DNA from 2 places in the Dinoroseobacter sp. S124A genome. Region 2 is predicted to be linked to the other one. Evidence: riboswitches for the same ligand, from Rfam matches in the RefSeq annotation. Region 2 holds a riboswitch; the other holds the start of a gene.
The links. A riboswitch is a leader RNA that binds a small molecule or an ion and turns the genes downstream of it on or off. The one in region 2 is predicted to bind cobalamin.
Positions count from the first base shown of each region.

Region 1: it holds a riboswitch for cobalamin, as region 2 does, so the genes downstream of both, ACP15I_RS15620 (energy-coupling factor ABC transporter permease) here and ACP15I_RS05730 (DUF1636 family protein) in region 2, are expected to answer to the same signal.

Region 1 is NZ_JBNAGD010000006.1:49,389-59,991, forward strand. Features, by position in the region: gene smc (chromosome segregation protein SMC) at 18-3,470, opposite strand; cobalamin riboswitch at 3,659-3,882, shown strand; gene ACP15I_RS15620 (energy-coupling factor ABC transporter permease) at 3,918-4,604, shown strand; gene cobW (cobalamin biosynthesis protein CobW) at 4,738-5,832, shown strand; gene ACP15I_RS15630 (GNAT family N-acetyltransferase) at 5,829-6,287, shown strand; gene ACP15I_RS15635 (hypothetical protein) at 6,445-6,927, shown strand; gene cobN (cobaltochelatase subunit CobN) at 6,997-10,603, shown strand, end outside.
Region 2 is NZ_JBNAGD010000002.1:170,775-181,377, forward strand. Features, by position in the region: gene ACP15I_RS05715 (valine--tRNA ligase) at 1-1,555, opposite strand, end outside; gene ACP15I_RS05720 (xanthine dehydrogenase family protein molybdopterin-binding subunit) at 1,676-3,985, shown strand; gene ACP15I_RS05725 (DUF2235 domain-containing protein) at 4,188-5,282, shown strand; cobalamin riboswitch at 5,344-5,561, shown strand; gene ACP15I_RS05730 (DUF1636 family protein) at 5,666-6,076, shown strand; gene ACP15I_RS05735 (ABC transporter ATP-binding protein) at 6,073-6,855, shown strand; gene ACP15I_RS05740 (ABC transporter substrate-binding protein) at 6,867-7,802, shown strand; gene ACP15I_RS05745 (FecCD family ABC transporter permease) at 7,808-8,854, shown strand; gene ACP15I_RS05750 (substrate-binding domain-containing protein) at 8,927-9,619, shown strand; gene ACP15I_RS05755 (PaaI family thioesterase) at 9,629-10,096, opposite strand; gene metF (methylenetetrahydrofolate reductase [NAD(P)H]) at 10,166-10,603, opposite strand, start outside.

The sequences.
Region 1 (10,603 bases), on a different contig from region 2:
ACGCCGACGCGCATCTGCTATGCGACCAGTGTCTCCGCCTTGCGCAGATCCACCGAGACCAGCTGGCTGACCCCTTGTTCGCCCATGGTCACCCCGAACAGCCGGTCCATCCGCGCCATTGTCACCGCGTGGTGGGTGATGATCAGGAACCGGGTCTCCGTGCGGCGGGTCATCTCGTCGAGCAGGTCGCAGAAACGGGTCACGTTCGCATCGTCAAGCGGCGCATCCACCTCGTCGAGCACGCAGATCGGGGCCGGGTTCGCAAGGAACACCGCAAAGATCAGCGCCAGCGCGGTGAGCGTCTGCTCGCCCCCCGACAGCAGGCTCAGGGTGCTCAACCGCTTGCCCGGAGGCTGGCACATGATCTCGAGCCCGGCCTCGAGCGGGTCATCGGATTCGACCAGCACCAGCTTGGCCTCGCCGCCGCCAAAGAGATGGGTGAAGAGCATCGAGAAGTTCTCGTTCACCTGTTCGAATGCCGTCAACAGCCGCTCGCGGCCCTCCTTGTTCAGGCTTGAGATACCGGTGCGCAGCTTGCCGATTGCGCCCTCCAGATCGCCTTTCTCGGTGGTCAGGGTCTGGTATTCCTCGTCCACGGCCTTGGCGTCTTCCTCGGCGCGCAGGTTCACGGCCCCCATGGCATCACGCTGGCGCTTGAGGCGGTTGACCTCGGCCTCGATGGCCTCGGCGGCGGGCATACCGTCCGCGTCGACCTTCAGCGTGTCGAGCAGCTGCTGGGGCGTGACCTCCAGCGCTTCCTGGATCCGGTCGGCGGCAAGCGCCACGGTCTCGGCAGCCGCCTCGGCGCGCGCCTCGGAGGCCGCCCGGGCCTCCCGCGCCTCGGACGCGGCGCGCTCGGCATCCCGCTCTGCCTGCTCAGCCTTGCGCGCGGCCCCCTCGGCGGTGCTGAGGGCGTCGGCAGCGGCCGCCTTGCGGGCCTCGGCGCGCGAGATCTCATGGGCCAGCGCATCACGCTTGGACGCAATCTCGCCGGGCGCGGCGGTGGCGGTCTTCAGCTCGGCGCGGTTCTCCGCGAGCCGCCCTTCGAGCTCGGTCTTATGCGCCTCCGCCGTCTCGAGCCGGTGCCGCCAGCCGCTGATCTGCTGGGTGATTTCCTGACTGCGCCGGGTGCGGGCCTCGCCCTCGCGGCGCAGCTCATCATGGGCGGAGCGTTTGGCGAGCATGGTCATGCGCGCCGCATCCACCGTGACACGGATCGCCTCGACCTGAGCGCGTGCGGCCTCCAGGTCGCCGAGCCCGGCCTGGGCGGTCTGGGCCTCGGACAGGGCCTTGCGCGCCTCCAGCACCTCGTCGCGGTAGCGCGCGACCGAGCCCGAGAGCGTCTCGAGCTTGCCCGCCATGATGTTCTTGTCCGCCTCGGCCCGGCTCAGGGCGCGGCTCGCATCCCCCAATGCCCGCTCGGCGCTCTTGCGCGCGTCCCGGGCGAGCCGGTCGGCTTCGGCAGCGGCGCGCAATTCGGCCTGCAACGCCTCGTGACTGGCCCGCGCGGTGGATGCCTGCGCCTCGGCCTGCTCAAGATCCGCCTTGAGCGCCGAGAGCCGGTTGATCTGCTGCAGCCGGGCGGCGGCGGCCGAGGGCGCGTCCTCGGCCCGGGCGGCCAACCCGTCCCAGCGCCAGAGATCGCCTTCGCGCGACACAAGCCGCTGGCCGGGCCGCAAGGCGGCCTGCAAGCGCGCACCATCGGCCCGGTCCACCAGCCCGACCTGCGCCATCCGACGCGCCAGAACCCCCGGCACGGTCACATGGGACCCAAGCGGAGTGGCCCCTTCGGGCAGGGATGCGGCACTGTCATAGCCCGGCAGCAAATGCCAGCCCGAGCGGTCCCCATCGACCTGAGGCGCTTTCAGATCATCGGCCAGCGCGGCCCCGAGTGCAGCTTCGAAGCCCGGCGCGGCGGTCACCGCATCCAGCACCTGCCCACCCTCGGCCCGGTCGCGCGCCACAAGCTTTTCCAGCGCGCCGACCTCGGCCCGGAGGGCCGTCGCCTCGCCCTCGGCCTCGGAGCGGGCCGCGCGGGCATCCGCCTCCTGCCCCTGAATGTCGCTGCGCTTAGCCTCGGCCTCGGTCAGGGCGGCCTCGGCGGCCTCGGTCTCGGCCTGTGCGGCGGTCTGGGCCGTTCCGGCCTCGGCAAATCGCGCCTCGGCCTGGGTCAAACCGCTCTGCGCCTCGGACAGGGCGGTATCGGCCTTGGCGGCCTGTTCCTGCGCGCGGGCCTCGGTCCGCGTTGCCTCCTGCAAGAGGCGCTGGGTCGACTGGTGCCGAGCCGCGAGCCGCGCCACATCCTCGGTCATCTCCGATTGGGTCGTCTCGCGGTCAGTCAGAACCTCGCCCGCCGCGCGCGCGGCCTCTGCCGCCTCGGCGAGCTTTTCGTCATGGCCCTCGGCGGCCTTGGCGATCTGGCCCTGCTCCCATTCGAGCTTGTCGATGGTCTCGCCCGCATCCTTGTTCAGCCCTTCTTCGCGGGCGATGTCGGCCTCAAGGGTGGTGATCCGCCCGGTCAGGGTCTCGATCGCGTCGCGCGCCCGGGTTTCCTGATCGGCCAGAGTGTCGCGCTGCACATGGAGCCGCTGGACCACCGCGCCCGCAATCGCCTCTTCCTCGCGCAGGGGGGGCAGCGCCTCGTCTGCCTTGACCCGGGCCTGCGCCGCCTGCCGGGCGGCGGTTTCGGCCGCCCCCGCCTCGGTGGTGCGGGCGGTCAGTGCCTGCACCGCGACCAGCCGGGCCTCATCGGCCTCGCGCCAGCGCCGATAGAGCAGAAGCCCCTCGGCCTGCCGCAGCTGCGTGCCGATTTCACGGTAGCGGGCCGCCTGCTTGGCCTGCCGCGCGAGGGTCGAGAGCTGCGCGGCCAGCGCCTCCAACACGTCATCGACCCGGTCGAGATTGGCCTCGGCGCCCTTGAGCTTGAGCTCGGCCTCGTGACGCCGCTGGTAGAGCCCCGAGATCCCGGCAGCCTCTTCGAGGATCCGCCGCCGCGCCTTGGGCTTGGCATTGATCAGCTCCGAGATCTGGCCCTGCCGCACCAGCGCCGGGGAGTGCGCCCCGGTGGAGGCATCGGCAAAGAGCATCTGCACGTCGCGCGCCCGCACATCCTTGCCGTTGGTCTTGTAGGCCGAGCCCACATCCCGGGTGATCCGGCGGATGATTTCGAGCTGGTCCGTATCGTTGAACCCCGCCGGGGCGCGGCGGTCGGAATTGTCCATGATCAACGCCACTTCGGCGAAGTTGCGGGCCGGGCGGCTGGCCGCCCCGGCAAAGATCACATCCTCCATGCCGCCGCCCCGCATGGCAGTCGGCCGGTTCTCCCCCATCACCCAGCGCAACGCCTCGAGCAGGTTCGACTTGCCACATCCGTTCGGTCCGACCACGCCGGTCAGCCCGTCGCCGATGATCAGATCGGTCGGGTCCACGAAGCTCTTGAAGCCATTCAGGCGCAGTCGGTTGAACCGCATCGGGGGTCTCCGGGCATGATTCTTCAACCTCCGAGGGTCACGGCCTGCGGCTCATGAGTCAATCCCGCCACCAAATATCGTCGTGGATAAGTCGAAATCCGCGATATATTGCGGTGACTTCAAGATAACCCGTGCCGCCTGCGGCACCTGCGCCCCAACTCGGATCTTGACGGCCCGCGGGTCCCGCGCGCACAAACGCCGGGCATGGTTCCCCGTGCCCGCGCCAAGCGTCCGGGGGATCAAATGGGAATGTGGAACGGCCCGATCCAACCCGGAGGGCCCAAGCCTCAGCCGCCCCCGCGACTGTATGCGGAGAGGGATGCCGACACGCCACTGGAGCGCCCTGCTCTGGGAAGGCCGGGATACCCATCGACCCGTGAGCCAGGAGACCAGCCATGCAGACCGCAACCCCCTCCTGTCGGGTGTGACAGGGTATGGAGATACAACATGCATATCGAACCCGGCGTCGTGAACGGCGCCAAACTTGTCCTGAGCTATGCCACCGCAGCCGGGGCCGTGGCCTATTCCGGCAAACTGATCTGGGACAGCCTCGTGGCGCGCGGCGCGCCTTCGCTGGTGGCCCGCAGCCTGCTGGCGACGCTGGCGGTTTTCGTCTTCTTCGAGCTTCTGCCCCATTTCGCCGTGGGCGTCTCGGAGGTGCATTTCATCCTCGGCACGACGCTTCTGCTGATCCTCGGGACGGCGCCTGCGGCCATCGGACTGGCGCTCGGTCTGCTGCTGCAGGGCGTGCTCTTCGCGCCCATCGACCTGCCGCAATACGGGATGAACCTGACGACGCTGCTGGTGCCGCTCTTTGGCATTCACCTGATGGCAAAGCGGATCATCGCGCCGGATACGGCCTATGTAGACCTCAGCTACGCCCAGGCGCTGAAGCTGTCGGCAGCCTATCAGGGCGGCGTGGTCGCCTGGGTGGCGTTCTGGGCGATCTATGGCTCGGGGGTCGGGGCCGAGAACCTGGCCGCCGTGGTCAGCTTTGGCGCGGCCTATATGCTGGTTCTGATCATCGAACCGGTGGCCGATCTGGCGATCCTCTGGGCTGCCAAGACCCTGAACCGCTCGGGCCGCCAGAGCGCGCTGGTCACACCGCGGCTCTTTCACCCGCAGACGGCCTGACAAACGCCGCTCTGGCCCGCGCCGCATGACCCGGGCAATACCACGTTCCGGGTCGCGGCAAAGGGCCAGAGCCCCGCGACCTTATCCCGGCCGGGCGATGCCCCGGTCGCGCATCCCCTGATCGGAGCCACCCATGCCCGCCAAAATTCCTGCCACTGTCGTCACCGGCTTTCTCGGCGCCGGGAAAACCACGCTGATCCGCCATATGCTCGCCAATGCCGAGGGCAAGCGGATCGCCCTGATCATCAACGAGTTCGGCGATCTCGGCGTCGATGGCGACATCCTCAAGGGCTGCGGGGACGAGACCTGCACCGAGGATGACATCATGGAGCTCAGCAATGGCTGCATCTGCTGCACCGTGGCCGATGACTTCATCCCGACCATGGAGGCCCTGCTGGCCCGCGACACGCCACCCGATCACATCGTGATCGAAACCTCGGGGCTGGCCCTGCCGCAACCGCTGGTCCGGGCGTTCAACTGGCCGGGGATCTCGACCAAGGTGACCGTGGATGGCGTGGTGACGGTGGTCGATGGCAAGGCGGTGACCGAGGGCCGTTTCGCCCATTCCGTCGACGCGGTGGATGCCCAGCGCAAGCTGGACGAGAATCTCGACCATGAGACCCCGCTCTCGGAGCTGTTCGAGGATCAGGTGGCCTGCGCCGACATGCTGGTGGTGAACAAGTCCGACCTGCTGAGCCCGGCAGAGGCCGAGGCCCTGACCGGCAGGCTGAAATCCGAAGCCCGCGCTGGCGTGCAGGTGGTCAGCGCGACGCAAGGCGCGCTGCCGGTGGATGTCCTGCTGGGGCAGGGCATCGGGGCCGAGGCGGATCTGGACGCGCGCGGCGAGGTCCATCACCACCATCATCACGAGGACGACCATCACCACCATGATGACGACCATCCTCACGACCATGACCATCACCACCATCATGATCACGACCATGATGCTTTCACCTCCTTCGTGGTGACCTTGCCCGAGATCACCGACCCGGAGGGGTTCGCGGCCCATGTCACCCGGGTGATCGAGGATCACGATATCCTGCGCCTCAAGGGGTTCGCCGCCGTGGCCGGCAAGCCCATGCGCCTGACCCTGCAGGCCGTTGGCCCCCGGATCGACACCTATTTCGACCGCCCGCTCGGCGCGTCGGAGCCGCGCGAGACCCGGCTGGTGGTGATCGGCCAGGCGGGGCTCGACCAGGCCGCCATCGACGCGGCCCTGCGTGCATGACCGTCACCGTCCGACGCGCTGACCCGCTCGGCCCTGAGGCGCGCGCGCTTCTCGGGGCCAGCGCGGCAATGATGGCCGACCGGTACCCGGCTGAGGTGAATTACAGCATGGCCCCCGAGGATCTGGACGATCCGGCGATCCGCTTCGTGCTGGCCTTCGCGGACGACACGGCGATCGGATGCGCGGCGCTGGCCACCCGGGCGGGATATGGCGAGATCAAGTCGATGTTCGTCGCCCCCGAGGCGCGCGGCCTCGGCGCGGGCGCGGCTCTGCTCCGCACGCTTGAGGGGTTTGCCCGCGAGGATGGGCTGCCCGCTTTGCGGCTCGAGACGGGACCGGATCTGACCTCGGCCTGCGCGCTCTACGAGCGTGAGGGATTCGCGACGCGCGGTCCTTTTGGCGATTATCTCGACGATCCCCTTAGCCGCTTTTACGAAAAACCACTCGGGGCTTGATCCGGCGCAACTTTCTGCGCGGTTTTTAGTCAGTTTCTCCCGGGTTTGCTTGCCGTCGCGGCGCAAAGCTGGATTTCATCCTCGCCTTTCCCTCCGCAACCGGTCATACTTTGGTCGAGGGGTATGGGTCCGTCTGCGGGCCCGGAGTTATGAACATATGCCACGCGAGATCCGGATTTACCGGTCCACCCCGTTTGACCCTCTGGCGCAAACGCTGCTGATCCCGCCGAAATCGCGGACCCGCCCGGACATGTCCGATGTGACGGGGCCGAACGGCTATTTCTACCTCGCCGCACGGGACGAGGTCGGACTGGGCTGTATCGCCCTGCGCAACATGGGCAGTTTCGGTCTGGTCAGCGCCTTTCGCTTCGTCGCCGCCGAGGCCGGCGGCAGCCTGCCGGATATCCTGATCGAGCAGGTCGAGACGCTCGCGCGCAGCCTGCGCCTGCGCGTGATCCGCGCCTGGGTGGATCGGATGCACCCGATCCAGGCCGAAGCCCTGCGCCGCAACCAGTATATCGCCAGTTCCGAAGAGCTGGGGAGCGATGAGTTGGTGCTCTATGAGCGGGAATTGCATCGCGCGCCCCACCGGTTGAGCGACCCAGTCCTGAAGGGCCCGCCGATTTTTCCCAAGCGCTAGCGCCCGCCATTGCCGGGCTGCGGCAGGCTTGATAGACCCGCCGCTGCACTTGGAGAAACGGGGCGCAACATGCATCTTCTGGCCGCGACACCCGGCAGCATCGATGACGGGCAGGAGCCTGTGGATCTGAGCCAGACGCCCGGCGATCTGGTGTTCATCTCCGCCGCCGATACGGAACTGGCAGCCCTGAGCGCGGCCCGCGCCGAGATGGCCGCGCCGCCCAGCCTGCGGCTGGCGAGCATGATGCATCTGCGCCACCCGATGTCCGTGGATCTCCATATCGATGACTGCGCGTCCCGGGCCCGGCTGGTGATCGCGCGCGTTCTGGGCGGGCTGGGCTATTGGCGCTACGGGGCCGAGCAATACGCCGCCCGGGTCGCGGCGGCGGGCGGCCACGTGATCCTGCTGCCCGGGGATGACAAGCCCGACGACGCCCTGCGAGAGCTGTCGACCCTGCGCGGGGCCGAGTATGACGCGCTCTGGTCCTATCTGGTCGAGGGCGGGCCAGAGAATGCCGCGAATTTCCTCGCCTATGCGCAGCATCTGCTGGATCCCGAACGGCCCGAGCCGCCGGCGGCCGCCCCGCTCCTGCGGGCCGGGGTCTATTGGCCCGGTGCCGGGCTCAGCGATCTGGCGACCGTGCAAGCGCAGTGGCGCGCAGACGCGCCGGTTGTACCGCTCATCTTCTACCGCGCACTGGTGCAGGGGGCCGGGCTGCACCCGATCAACCGGCTGGTCCGGGCACTGGCGCGCAAGGGGCTGAACCCGCTGCCGATCTTCGTCGCCTCCCTCAAGGATCCGGTCTCGGTCGCGACCCTTCAGGGGCTTTTCCGGCAAGCACCGCCGGATGTGATCCTGAACTGTACGAGCTTTGCCGTGGGCACCCCAGACGGGACGGGCAAGGCCGGCGCCAACCCGCTGACCATGGCAGAGACGCGCGAGGCGCCTGTGTTTCAGGTGGTCCTCGCGGGCAGCAGCGAAGCCGCTTGGGACGAGGGCACCACCGGCCTCTCGGCACGGGACATCGCCATGAACGTGGCCCTGCCCGAGGTGGATGGTCGCGTCCTGACCCGTGCGGTCAGCTTCAAGGGGGAGGCGTTTTATGATGATGCAACAGAATGCGCTATCGCCACCTATCAGGCCCAGGGCGACCGGATCGCCTTTGTGGCGGATCTTGCGGCGAATTGGGCCACACTCCGGCGCATGCCGGTGGGCGACCGGCGCACCGCACTGATCCTCGCGAACTACCCCAACAAGGACGGACGGCTCGCCAATGGCGTGGGGCTGGACACGCCCGAGGCCACCGCGCGGATGCTGACCGCGCTGGCCGCCGAAGGCTATGACGTGCGCGACGCGCCCCGGGACAGTGCCGCCCTGATGGCGGCAATCCGCAAAGGCCCGACCAACTGGCTGACCGACCGGGCCGAGCGAGAGGGCGGCGTGCATCTGCCGCTGGAGACCTATCTCGCCCATTACCGCGCCCTGCCCTTCGTCGTGCGGGACCAGATCGAGAGTCGCTGGGGCGCCCCGGAAGACGATCCCTTCTTCATTGTTCCGCAAATACTCAATTCCGACGCGGCCCCAAGCGGTGCCTTCGCCCTGTCGATCCTGAGCTATGGACATGTGGTGGTGGGGATCCAGCCCGCGCGGGGCTATAACATCGACCCGACCGAGACCTATCACGCGCCGGACCTCGTGCCGCCGCATAACTATCTCGCCTTCTATTTCTGGCTGCGGCATGTCCATGGGGCGCATGCGCTGGTGCATATGGGCAAGCATGGCAATCTCGAATGGTTGCCCGGGAAATCCATCGCCCTGTCAGAGACCTGCTTTCCAGAGGTGGTGTTCGGCCCCCTGCCCCATATTTATCCCTTCATCGTCAACGACCCCGGGGAAGGGACCCAGGCCAAGCGTCGCGCGCAGGCGGTGATCATCGATCATCTCACCCCGCCCCTGACCCGGGCCGAAACCTATGGGCCGCTGCGCGATCTCGAAGCGCTGGTGGATGAGTTCTACGAGGCCGCCGGCGTGGATCCGCGGCGGATCACCGAGTTGCGGCGCGAGATCCTGTCCCTGACCTCGGTCACCGGGCTCGACAAGGATGCGGGGTTCACCGGCGACGAGGAGGGCGATCTGGCCAAGCTCGACGCCTATCTTTGCGAGTTGAAAGAGGCGCAGATCCGCGACGGGTTGCATGTCTTCGGCACCGCGCCCGAGGGCGATCTTGCGCGCGATCTTGCGATCGCGCTGACCCGCCTGCCCCGGGGCGACGGCCAGGAGGGCGACGCCTCGCTCCTGCGGGCGTTTGCAGCGGATCTGGCGCTTGGCTTCGACCCGCTTGATTGCGAGATGGCGGCGCCTTGGGCGGGGCCGCGTCCTGATCTTCTGGCAGGTCTTCTTTCTGATCCATGGCGCAGCCATGGCGATACAGTGGAGCGGCTGGAGGCTCTGGCCGTGGCGTGTGTCGAGGGCGGCATGGCTGCACCCGGTCCGGCGAGCCGCGCGGTTCTCGAGGCGATTGCAGACCATGTCCTGCCGACCATTGCGGAGTGTGGGCCGGCGGAGAAATCGGGCCTCCTCACAGCCCTGTCAGGGCGGTTCGTCGCCCCGGCGCCCTCCGGCGCGCCCACACGGGGGCGCATGGATGTCCTGCCTACGGGACGGAATTTCTTCAGTGTCGACAGCCGCGCGATCCCCACGCCCACCGCGTGGAAGCTGGGCTGGGCTTCGGCAAACCTGTTGATCGAGAAGCATTTGCAGGATCACGGGGATTGGCCCCGGTCCCTGCTGCTGGCGGCCTGGGGCACGGCGAATATGCGCACGGGCGGGGATGACATCGCCCAGTGCCTCGCCCTGATGGGGGTAAAGCCGCAATGGGACAGTGCCAATCGCCGGGTCACCGGGTTCGAGGTGCTGCCCCTGTCCGTGCTGGGGCGTCCGCGTGTGGATGTGACCCTGCGCGTCTCGGGGTTTTTCCGCGATGCCTTTCCCCAGCAGATCGCGTTAGTGGATTCTGCAGCCCGGGCGGTCATGGCCATGGACGAGCCCGAGACCGAGAACCCCGCCGCCGCCCGCGCCCGGGCCGAGGGCCATCAGGCGCGTGTGTTCGGCTCGAAACCCGGGGCCTATGGCGCGGGCCTGCAGGCGATGATCGATGAGCGGCTCTGGGCCGACAAGGCGGATCTGGCGGAGGCCTATATCGCCTGGTCGAGCTATGCCTATGGCGCCTCTGACGAGGGCACCCCGGATCGCGCGGGTTTCACCGCGCGGCTGAGCCAGGCCGAGGCGATCGTTCAGAACCAGGACAACCGCGAGCATGATCTGCTGGACAGCGACGATTACTACCAGTTCGAGGGCGGCGCTGCGGCGGCGGTCGCCACGTTGCAGGGCGCGGAACGGCCGATCTATCACAACGACCATTCCCGTCCCGAACGCCCGGTGATCCGCACCCTGGAGGAGGAGATCGGGCGCGTGGTCCGCTCCCGCGTGGTGAACCCGAAATGGATCGCCGGGGTCAAGCGCCATGGCTACAAGGGCGCCTTCGAGATCGCGGCGACGGTGGATTACCTCTTTGCCTTTGCGGCCACGACGGGGGCGGTGGCGAGCCACCATTTCGATCTGGTCCATGCGGCGATGCTGGAGGATGACGACACCCGCGCCTTCATCGCCGAGGCCA
Region 2 (10,603 bases):
AGGGAGCATAGCTGTAAGTGTTATCCACCTTGCCCGGCCCATACCACACCGGGATCTGGTGGCCCCACCAGAGTTGGCGGGAGATGCACCAGGGCTCGATATTGTCGAGCCAGTGGTAATAGGTCTTCTCGCCGCTCTCGGGCATGATCTTGACCGTGCCGTCGCGCACTTTGTCGAGCGCGGGGCCGACGATCTTTTCGGCGTCCACGAACCACTGGTCGGTGAGCATGGGCTCGATCACGACCTTCGAGCGGTCGCCGAAGGGCTGCATGATCGGTTTGTTTTCCACCAGCGGGATTGTGGCCGGGGTGTCCTCGGGGGCGTTGTCCTCGGCGACCTTGGGGTTGGGGATCATGACCGCGAGGCCTTCGGACGTGATCTGCTCCACAACCGCCTTGCGGGCCTCGAAACGGTCAAGCCCACGTAGCTCGTCCGGGACGAGGTTGATCGCGTCGCATTCGGCTTCGCCCAGCGTGCGCTTGCCCTCGGCCACTTCCATGGCGATGGTTGCGGCCTCGGCATAGGGCACGCCGTCATCGCGCATCTGGGCGCGAGTATTCATCAAGCGGTACATGGGGATGCCACCGCGCTTGGCGACCTGATAGTCGTTGAAGTCATGGGCGCCGGTGATCTTCACCGCGCCGGAGCCAAAGTCGGGGTCCGGGTATTCATCGGTGATGATCGGGATCAGGCGGCGGTGCTCTTTGGGGCCCACGGGGATCTCGCAGAGCTTGCCGACGATGGGCGCATAACGCGTGTCATCGGGGTGCACCGCGACCGCGCCGTCGCCGAGCATGGTCTCGGGCCGGGTGGTGGCAATCGAGATGTAATCGCGGGTCTCGCGCAGGGTGACGGTGCCGTCCTCGTCCTTTTCCACGTATTCGTAGGTCTGGCCGCCCGCGAGCGGGTATTTGAAGTGCCACATATGGCCGGGGGTCTCGATATTCTCGACCTCGAGGTCCGAGATCGCGGTCTCGAATTTCGGATCCCAGTTCACCAGCCGCTTGCCGCGATAGATCAGGCCCTTGTCGTACATATCGACGAAGACCTTGATGACCGCGTCGTGGAAGTTCGGGCCCTTGCCCTTGTCCGGATCGCCCTCGGCCCCGCCCATGGTGAAGGCCTCGCGCGACCAGTCGCAGGACGCGCCCAGACGCTTGAGCTGTCCGATGATGGTGCCGCGGGATTTGACCTTCTGCTCCCAGACGCGGGCGAGGAACTTGGCGCGGCCCATTTCGGCGCGGGTCGGCTCGCCATTTGCGGCCATCTCGCGTTCGGTCACCATCTGGGTCGCGATGCCCGCATGGTCCGTGCCCGGCTGCCAGAGCGTGTCGTAGCCCTGCATCCGTTTCCAGCGGATCAGGATGTCCTGCAGGGTGTTGTTGAACGCGTGGCCCATATGGAGCGAGCCCGTCACGTTGGGCGGCGGGATCATGATGCAATAGGTCTCGTCCCGGCTGGCATTCGCGCCGGCGGCAAAGCAGCCCTCGGCTTCCCAGCGGGCATAGAGACGGGGTTCGGCCTCGGCGGCGTTGAAGGTCTTTTCCATGGGCATGGCGGTCATCCTTTGCACTTGGGCGTGGAGATAACGAAACCCCGTGGGAAGGGAAAGGGGCGGTCTGGACAGTGGGCGGGATGGGGCTAAGGTTCAGGCCGGACGAGCGAAGGAATTCTCATGACCAAACAGCGCGACACATTCGGGATCAGCCAGCCTGCGGCGCGGGTGGAGGATGTCCGGTTTCTGACCGGCGCGGGGCGCTATGTGGATGACATCGCGCCCGAGGGGGCGCTGCATGGGGTGGTGCTGCGCTCGATGGTGGCCCATGGGGCGATCACGGCGTTGGATGTGGCCGAGGCGGCGGCGATGCCGGGGGTTGCGCTGGTGCTGACGGGGGATGATCTGGCCGCGGCCGGGCTGCGCATGGATATGCAGGCGACGGTGATGCCGAACCGGGACGGGACGCGCGGGGCGGGGCCGGTGCGGCCGCTGCTGGCGCAGGGGACGGTGCGGTTCGTGGGCGAGCCCATCGCCATGGTCTTTGCCGAGACGCTGGATCAGGCGCGGGACGCGGTGGAGGCGATCGCGCTGGAGATCGACGAGAAGCCCGCCAAGCTGGACACGGCACCGGGGGGTGCCGCGCTCCATGCGGAGGCCGGGGATAATGTGGCTTTCGACTGGGCCTGCGGCGAAGAGGCGGCGACCGAGGCGGCCTTTGCCCGCGCGGCGCATCGGGTCGGGCTGGTGGTTGAGGACAACCGGATCATCGTGAACTCCATGGAGCCGCGGGGCTGTTTTGCCGCGCTCGAGGAGGGGCGCCTGCATCTGTCCCATAACGGGCAGGGGGTCTGGACCATGAAGGCGCAGCTCTGCCGCAATCTGGGCCTGAGCGCCGAGGAGGTGCGGGTCACCAACCCGGATGTGGGCGGCGGTTTCGGAATGAAAGGCATGGCCTATCCCGAATACTTCGTGGTCGCCCATGCGGCGCGGGTGCTGGGCCGACCCTGCCGCTGGATGTCCGAGCGCACCGAGGCGATGCTGAGCGACAATGCGGGCCGGGATCTGGTCTCGGATGTGGAGCTGGCCTTTGACGCGGATCTCAAGCTGATCGGGTTCAAGGCGGACGTGCTGAGCAATCTCGGGGCCTATAACTCGCAATTCGCGCAGGCCATTCAGACCAGCCTCGCCATGAAGGTGATGACCGGCGTCTATGACGTGCAGGCCGCCTATATGCGGGTGCGCGGGATTTATACCAACACCACCCAGGTGGATGCCTATCGCGGGGCCGGACGGCCCGAGGCGATCTACACGCTGGAGCGGGCCATGGATCACGCGGCGCGCAGCCTGGGCGTGGATCCGTGGGAGCTGCGCAAGCGCTCGTTCATCACGCCCGAGCAGATGCCCTATGCCGCCCCCTCGGGGGAGACCTATGACGTGGGCGCTTTCGCCCGGGTGCTCGACCGTGCGGGCGAAGAGGCGGATCGCGCCGGCTTTGCGGCGCGCAAGGCCGCGAGTGAGGCGGCGGGCAAGCTGCGCGGGCAGGGCCTGTGCTACTATATCGAGGCGATCCTCGGCGATCCGAGCGAAGGGGCCAAGATGGTCTTCGAGGAGGATGGCAGCGTCACGCTCTATGTGGGCACGCAATCGAACGGGCAGGGCCATGAGACGGTCTTCGTGCAGGTCCTGCACGAGATGACAGGCATCCCCGCAGAGCGGATCCGTATCGTCCAGGGCGACAGCGACCTGATCGCCAAGGGCGGGGGCACGGGCGGTTCGCGCTCGGTCACGGTCCAGAGCCAGGCGACCCGGGCCATGGTCGATGTGGCCATCGCGGCCTTTGCCCCCTTCCTCGCGGATCGCATGGGCGTGGAGGCGGCGGAGATCACCTTTGACGAGGGCAGCTTCCGGGCCGAGGGCTCCAACGTGGTGATGACCATGATCGAGGCCGCCGAGGCGGCCCGCGCCGCCGGGGAGACCGCGCTGCTGACCCATGAGGCCGAGACGACCCTGCCGGGGCGGTCCTTTCCCAACGGGGCCCATGTCTGCGAGGTCGAGATCGATCCCGAGACCGGCGTGGTGGCCGTGGACCGCTATACGGTGGTCGATGATTTCGGCGTGCTGATCAATCCGCTTCTGGCCGAGGGGCAGGTCCATGGCGGCGTGGCCCAGGGCATCGGGCAGGCGATCACCGAGCATGTGGTCTATGACCCGGAGGGGCAGCTTCTGACGGCGAGTTTCATGGATTACGGCATGCCGCGCGCCGATGACGTGCCGATGATCGCCTTCTATACCGAGCCGGTGCCGTCCAAGAACAACGTGCTGGGCATGAAAGGCTGCGGCGAGGCCGGAACCGTCGGCGCGCTCGCTGCCGTGGCCAATGCGGTGCAGGACGCGGTCTGGGATCTGGGCCTGCGCAAGGTAGACATGCCCTTCACCCCCGCGCGCATGTGGGAAATGCTGGCCCAAACCCCCCACGCCGCCGAATAGATGGATCGGTGGCCCCGCCGTTGGCGGGGCCGACCCGCGCGGATTCTGCAGGTTTTGCATTAAGATTAACGCGCAAGTCGTTCACGCATAAGTCTTTCCTGCGCGCGCCGATTGTTCGCAAATCCGTGTGCTCACGGGCCGCACACGGCCCTGTGCTCGGTCTGTTCTTTACTTAACCTTTCGGGACTACAATCTTGGGGGTATGAGGACACCTGCCCCGAACCCGGCGGCGCGCCCCGCCCATGTCCCCACGGACCATATCGTCATTCTCGACGGGACGATGTCCTCGTTCATGCCCGGACGCGAGACCAATGCCGGGCTGGCCTACAAGCTGATCCGTGACCGCCGCGACCCCCATGTCACCCTGTTCTACGAGCCGGGGATCCAGTGGCAGGGCTGGCGCCGGTCCATCGAGGTGATCGCCGGGATCGGCATCAACCGGCAGATCCGCCGCGCTTACCGGTTTCTTGCCCATCGCTATCGCCCGGGGGACCGGATCTTTCTCATGGGCTATTCGCGCGGCGCCTATGCCGTGCGCTCGCTGGCGGGGCTGATCGACCGCTTTGGCCTGATCCGGCCCGAGGCCGCGACCGCGCAGCGGGTGCGCCAGCTCTATGCCTATTACCAGGAACGCCGGGACAGCCGCTTTGCCGAGCGGTTTGCCGACCGCTATTGCCACCGGCAGGTGGAGATCGAGATGGTCGGGGTCTGGGACACGGTCAAGGCGCTGGGCATCCAGATGCCGGGTCTGCGGCGGCTCGCGCCCATGGCCAGCGCGTTTCACTCGGATCAGCTCAGCGGCGCGGTCAAGCACGGCTTCCACGCGCTGGCCCTGAACGAGCGGCGCCGGGCCTTTGCCCCGGTCCTGTGGCATTGCCCGCCGGGCTGGAACGGCCATGTGGAGCAGGTCTGGTTCCGTGGCACCCATGGGGATATCGGCGGGCAGCTGGCCGGGTTCTCTGCCGCGCGGCCCCTCGCCAATATCCCCTTCGTCTGGATGCTGGAGCAGGCCGAGGCCTGCGGGCTGCGCCTGCCCGATGGCTGGCAGGACCGCTTCCCGCGCGATGCCAATGCGCCCTCGATGGGGTCCTGGCGCAGCTGGGGAAAGCTGTTCGTGCGGCGCCGGGCGCGCCGGGTGGGGGTGGACCGCTCCGAGAGCCTGCATGAGAGCGTGCCGCGCCGCCGCCGGATCCCGCCCCTGGGCGCGCTGGCCACCGCGGCGGGCCAGAGCCTTGCCGCCATCCTGCCGCGCGGGCGCGCCGCCCGTCCCGCGCCTGAGCGGATCTCCCACCGCTGAGCCGGGCCCTGCGGCGGTTTTACCCGATCTGTCAGGATGGCTTGACGGGCTGGGCAAACTTCCCGACAGTCGCCCCGATGGTTCCCGGAGGCCAAAGGCCAGGCCGGGATGAAAAGGGAATACGGTGAGGAGGAGCCAAGCGGCGCCAAATCCGTAACTGCCCCCGCAACTGTGAGCGGCGAGCGACCCCGATGATCACCACTGAGCGACCGCGCTCGGGAAGGATCGGGCGAGCCCGGACCCGCGAGTCAGGAGACCTGCCATCGGTGACGTAACTTCAACCCGGGCGGGGTGTCCGGACAGGAGGCTATGATGGTGAGACGGGTCGCTCCGTTTCGATATCCCGGTCCCACGCACGCCCCTGGGCGATCGCGGAGGGCGATATGGCAACCCCAACCCACAGAATCACGGTCTGCACGTCGTGTCGGCACAAGGGCAGTGACTGCCGCCCGGGCTATGAACTGATCGCCCGGCTGCGCGCGGCCATCGCGGCGGCGGGCGACAGCGTGCCCGAGAGTTTCGAGATTTCCGGCGTGGCCTGCATGGCGGGCTGCGAGCGGCCCTGCACCGTGGCCTATCACGGCACGCGCAAGGCGACCTATCTGTTTGGCGACATCGAACCAGACGTGGATATCGACGATCTGGTGGCCTTTGCCCGGCAATACGCGGTGCTCGGCAATGGCTGGTGTTCCTCGGTGGATCGGCCGGGCAAGCTGCGGCGCACCACGCTGGCACGGGTGCCGGCGGCGATCATCGCGCTGAAAGAGGCGGCCCCCGGGCAGCGCGCGTCATGAGCGCTGCAGATCTGAGCGCCGACGGGATCAGCTGGGCCCCGCGCCGGGCGGACCCGCTGCTGGTGCATCCCACAAGCTTTCATGTGCCTGCGGGCGATGTGCTGGGCGTGGTCGGGCCGAACGGGGCGGGCAAGTCGACGCTTTTGCGGATGATCTACCGCTTCCAGCGGCCCGCCACCGGACGGATCCGGGTGGGGGGCGCGGATCTCTGGGAGATCTCGCCACGCGAGGCCGCGCGCAAGGTCGCGGCGGTCCTGCAGGAGCATGCGTCGTCCTTCGGGCTGACCGTGCGCGAAGTGGTGGCGCTGGGCCGCACGCCCTTTCGTTCGGGACTGGCCAGAACCGGGGCGCAGGATGCGGAAAAGGTCGAGGCGGCGCTGGCGCAGCTGCACCTGACTGGGCTGGCCGAGCGCGATCTCGCCACGCTCTCGGGCGGCGAGCGGCAGCGCGTGATGGTGGCGCGCGCCCTCGCGCAGGAGCCGCAGGTGCTGGTCCTCGACGAGCCGACCAATCATCTGGATATCCGCCACCAGCTCGAGGTGCTGGCCCTGATCCGCAATCTCGACCTGACGATCATCGTTTCGCTCCACGACCTGAACATGGCCGCCGAGATCTGCGACCAGATCCTGCTGCTGGAGGCGGGCTGGACCCGCGGTTTCGGCACCCCCGATCAAGTGCTGACCGAGACGGCCGTGTCCCACGCGTTCCGGGTCGAGGCCCGGCGCGAACGGCTCGACCCGAGCAACAGCCAACATCTTTCCTTTCACCTTCCTTCCTGACTGAAGACCCCATGAAACTGACATTGACGCTCCTCGCCACGACCCTGCTGACCACTGCCGCGCTGGCCGAGACCACCGTGCAAAGCTGCGACCGCGAGGTCACCTTTGACGCCCCGCCCAAGGCGGCCGTTTCCCATGATGTGAACCTGACCGAGATGATGCTGGTCCTCGGGCTGGCGGATCGGATGGTCGGCTATACGGGCATTTCGGGCTGGAAAACTCTGGATGAGACCATGCGCACGGGCGTCGAGGCCTTGCCCGAACTGGCCGAGAAATACCCGACCAAGGAAGTGCTGATCGGGGCCGATGCGGATTTCTTCTTTGCCGGGTGGAATTACGGCATGCGGGTTGGCGGTGACGTCACGCCAGAGACCCTCGCGCCCTTCGGCATCCCGGTCTATGAACTGACCGAGAGCTGCATCCATATCTCTGAAAAAGGTCCGGCGAGCATGGAGGACATGTATGCTGACCTGCGCAATCTGGGCGCGATCTTCGGGGTGCCGGAGCGGGCCGAGGCGCTGATCGCGGGCTATGAGGCGGATCTCGCAGATTTCACCGCCAATCTGCCCGCGTTGGCCGAGGCGCCCCGGGTCTTTGTCTATGACAGCGGCGAGGATGTGCCGTTTACCGCCGGGCGCTATGCCATGCCGAACGCCCTGATCGAGGCGGCTGGCGGCACCAACATCATGAACGATTTCGAGAAAAGCTGGGCCACCGTCGGCTGGGAGGCCGTGGTAGAGCGCAATCCGGAGGTCATCGTGATCGTCAATTACGGCTCGGTCACCGCCGAGGAGAAGCGCGCCTTCCTGCGGTCCAACCCGGCCTTCGCCGAGATCGACGCGGTGAAGAATGACCGCTTCGTGACGCTCGAATATGTCGAGGCCACGCCGGGGCCGCGCAATATCGCGGCGGTCAAGACCCTCGCCGCCGCCTTCCGCGCCGAGTGAGCGACATGGCGCGATCCGCCCCGGTCCGGCGCGCGCGGGCGGCGCTGTTCCCGCTGGCCATGGTGGCGGGGGGCGTAGCGCTGATCCTGTCGGTCTATGCTGCCGTGAGCCTCGGGGCGATCTCGATCTCGGCGCCGGTGGTCTGGGGGGTGCTGGCCAACCAGATCGTGCCGGGTGCGGTGCCGGTGGACTGGTCGGCGGGGCGCGAGGCGATCGTCTGGGACATCCGCTTTCCCCGGGCGCTGCTGGCCTGCTGCGTGGGTGCGGGTCTGGCCATGGTGGGCGCGAGCCTGCAGGCGGTCACCCGCAACCCGCTGGCCGATCCGCATCTGCTGGGCATTTCGGCGGGGGCGGCTTTTGGGGCGATCCTCGCGCTGCTTCATACGGGGCTGTTTCTCGGGCTGCTGACCGTGCCGCTGCTAGCCTTTCTGGGCGCGCTGGGGGCGACGCTGTTGGTGCTGGCGGTGTCGCAATTCGCCTCCGCCACCAGTGCAGACCGGCTGATCCTGGCCGGGGTTGCGGTGTCCTTCATCGTGATGTCCCTGGCCAATATGCTGATTTTCCTCGGAGATCCCCGGGCGAGCCATACGGTGGTCTTCTGGATGCTGGGCGGGCTTGGGCTGGCGCAATGGGATCAGCTGATCTTTCCCTTCGCGATCCTGGTGGTCGGGGGGGCCTATCTGTGGCTGAACGCGCGCAATCTCAACGCGATGACCATCGGCGACGAGACGGCCTCGACCCTCGGGATCCCGGTGGCGCGGTTTCGGCTGTCGGTCTTCGTGATGGGCGCGCTGGTCACCGGGGCGATGGTGGCGTTTTCCGGGATCATCGGCTTTGTCGGGCTGATGGTGCCCCATATCGTGCGGCTGGTGGTGGGGGGCGATTACGCGCGGGTCCTGCCGATTTCGGCGCTTCTGGGGGCTGTGTTCCTGCTCTGGGCGGATATCTGTGCGCGGCTGGTCATGGCCCCGGACGAGATGCCCATCGGGGTTGTTACCGGCCTGATCGGGGGCAGCTTCTTCATCTGGCTCCTGCGCCGCCGGTTGGGGTGAGGGGGCCGCGATTTCAAATCGCGGCCCGGGCGCGCAGCCTGTAGGCTGCGCGCAACGCAAAAGGACAGCGGAATGCCCCAGCCGGAGATTGAATTCATCGTACCCGTGGCCCTGCGCGAGGTCATGGATGTGCTCGGTCCGGTCTTCGAAGCCGAGACCGGTCACCGCCTGCGGATCACCCATATGCTCAACCCCGAGGTGCCGGGGCACGTGGCGACGGGCGCGGCCTGGGATATCGCGATCACAAACCCGGTCTATGTGGCGCAGATCATCGCGGCGGGGCACAGCCCCGCAGGCCGCCATCGCCCGTTTGGCCGCGCCCCACTGAGCTTCGCTGCGCGGGGACCGGCCAGCGCACCGGCGGTGACCGACCCGGCCCGGATCGCAGCGGTGATCCTTGGGGCCGGGCGCATCGGGCTGACCGATCAAGGCACGAGCGGCGCGCAGTTTCACGCCCTGGCCCGGTCCCTCGGGGTGACGGAGCAGGTGGCCGACCGGCTCTGCGGGCTCGAAGGGGGCGGGCCCATGCGCGCGCTCAAGGCGGGGGAGGTGGACCTCGCGGTGCTGCCGCTGACCAATATCGCCCCGGTGCCGGGTGTCCATGCGGTTGCGATCTGTCCCGAAGCGCTGGAGGTTCATGTGGACCTGTCCCTCTGCCTCAGCCACGAGGCGTCAGAGGCGGCACAGGGGCTGGCAGCCTGGCTGACGGATCCGGCGCGCGACGGGGCGCTGGCGGCACTGGGTGCGCGGCGCTTTGGGCCCTAGACCCCAGGGTCAGCCATCCATGATCAGGCAGGTGGTGGTGCCGGTGGCATAGAGCTTGCCATCTGCGACCCCGCGGATTTCGCCATGGGCCGTGGCGGTTGTGCGCCCGCCATGATCGATCAGCCCCTCGGCGGTGATCTCGACCCCCGGGCGGAGGGCGCGGGTGATGTTGATCTTGTATTCCAGCGTTGTGTAGAACCGCCCCTTGGGCACGAGGGTCATCACCGCGCAGGCCATGCAACTGTCCAGCAGCGTGCCATACCAGCCGCCATGCACCCCGCCCATCGGGTTGCAATGGGCCTCGGAGGGCGCGCCGGTGAAGACCACGCGGCCCGTCTCGACAGAGGTCAGCCGGTATCCCAGCCCGACCGAGATCGGCGGGCGGGGGAGGTCCCCGCGCAGCATGCCCTGCATGAATTCGAGTCCCGAGAGCGAGAGCAGCGTCTCGCGATCCACCACGGCGAAGTTGTCGGTCATGATCCCCCCGGTTTTGCCTGCCCGCAAATGCTAGGCAGTGCGGCGGGGCGGGGCAGCCGTGACGTTACGTCAGGCCACCTCGGAGAGCGCAGCCTTGGGGCTGACGCCCAGGGCGGCGCAGACCTCGCGGGTCAGCTCGGGCTTGTTCAGGGTGTAGAAATGCAGATCCTCGACCCCGCCCTCGCGCAGCTCGGTGCACATCTCTGTGGCCAGCGCGATGGAGAGCAGCTCCTCGCGGCCATCGCGTGTGGCGGCGGCAAAGGCCTCGTCGAGCCAGGCAGGGACCTTGGTGCCGCAGCGCAGGGCGAAATTGCGGGCCTTGGTCCAGTTCTCGATCGGGAAGATGCCCGGAATGATCGGCGCGTTGATCCCGGCGGCCACGCAGCGGTCGCGGAAGCGGAAGAATGTCTCGGCCTCGAAGAAGAACTGGGTGATCGCGGCGGCGGCCCCGGCGTCGATCTTGCGCTTGAGGTAATCCACATCCGCCTGGGCCGTCGCGGCCTCCGG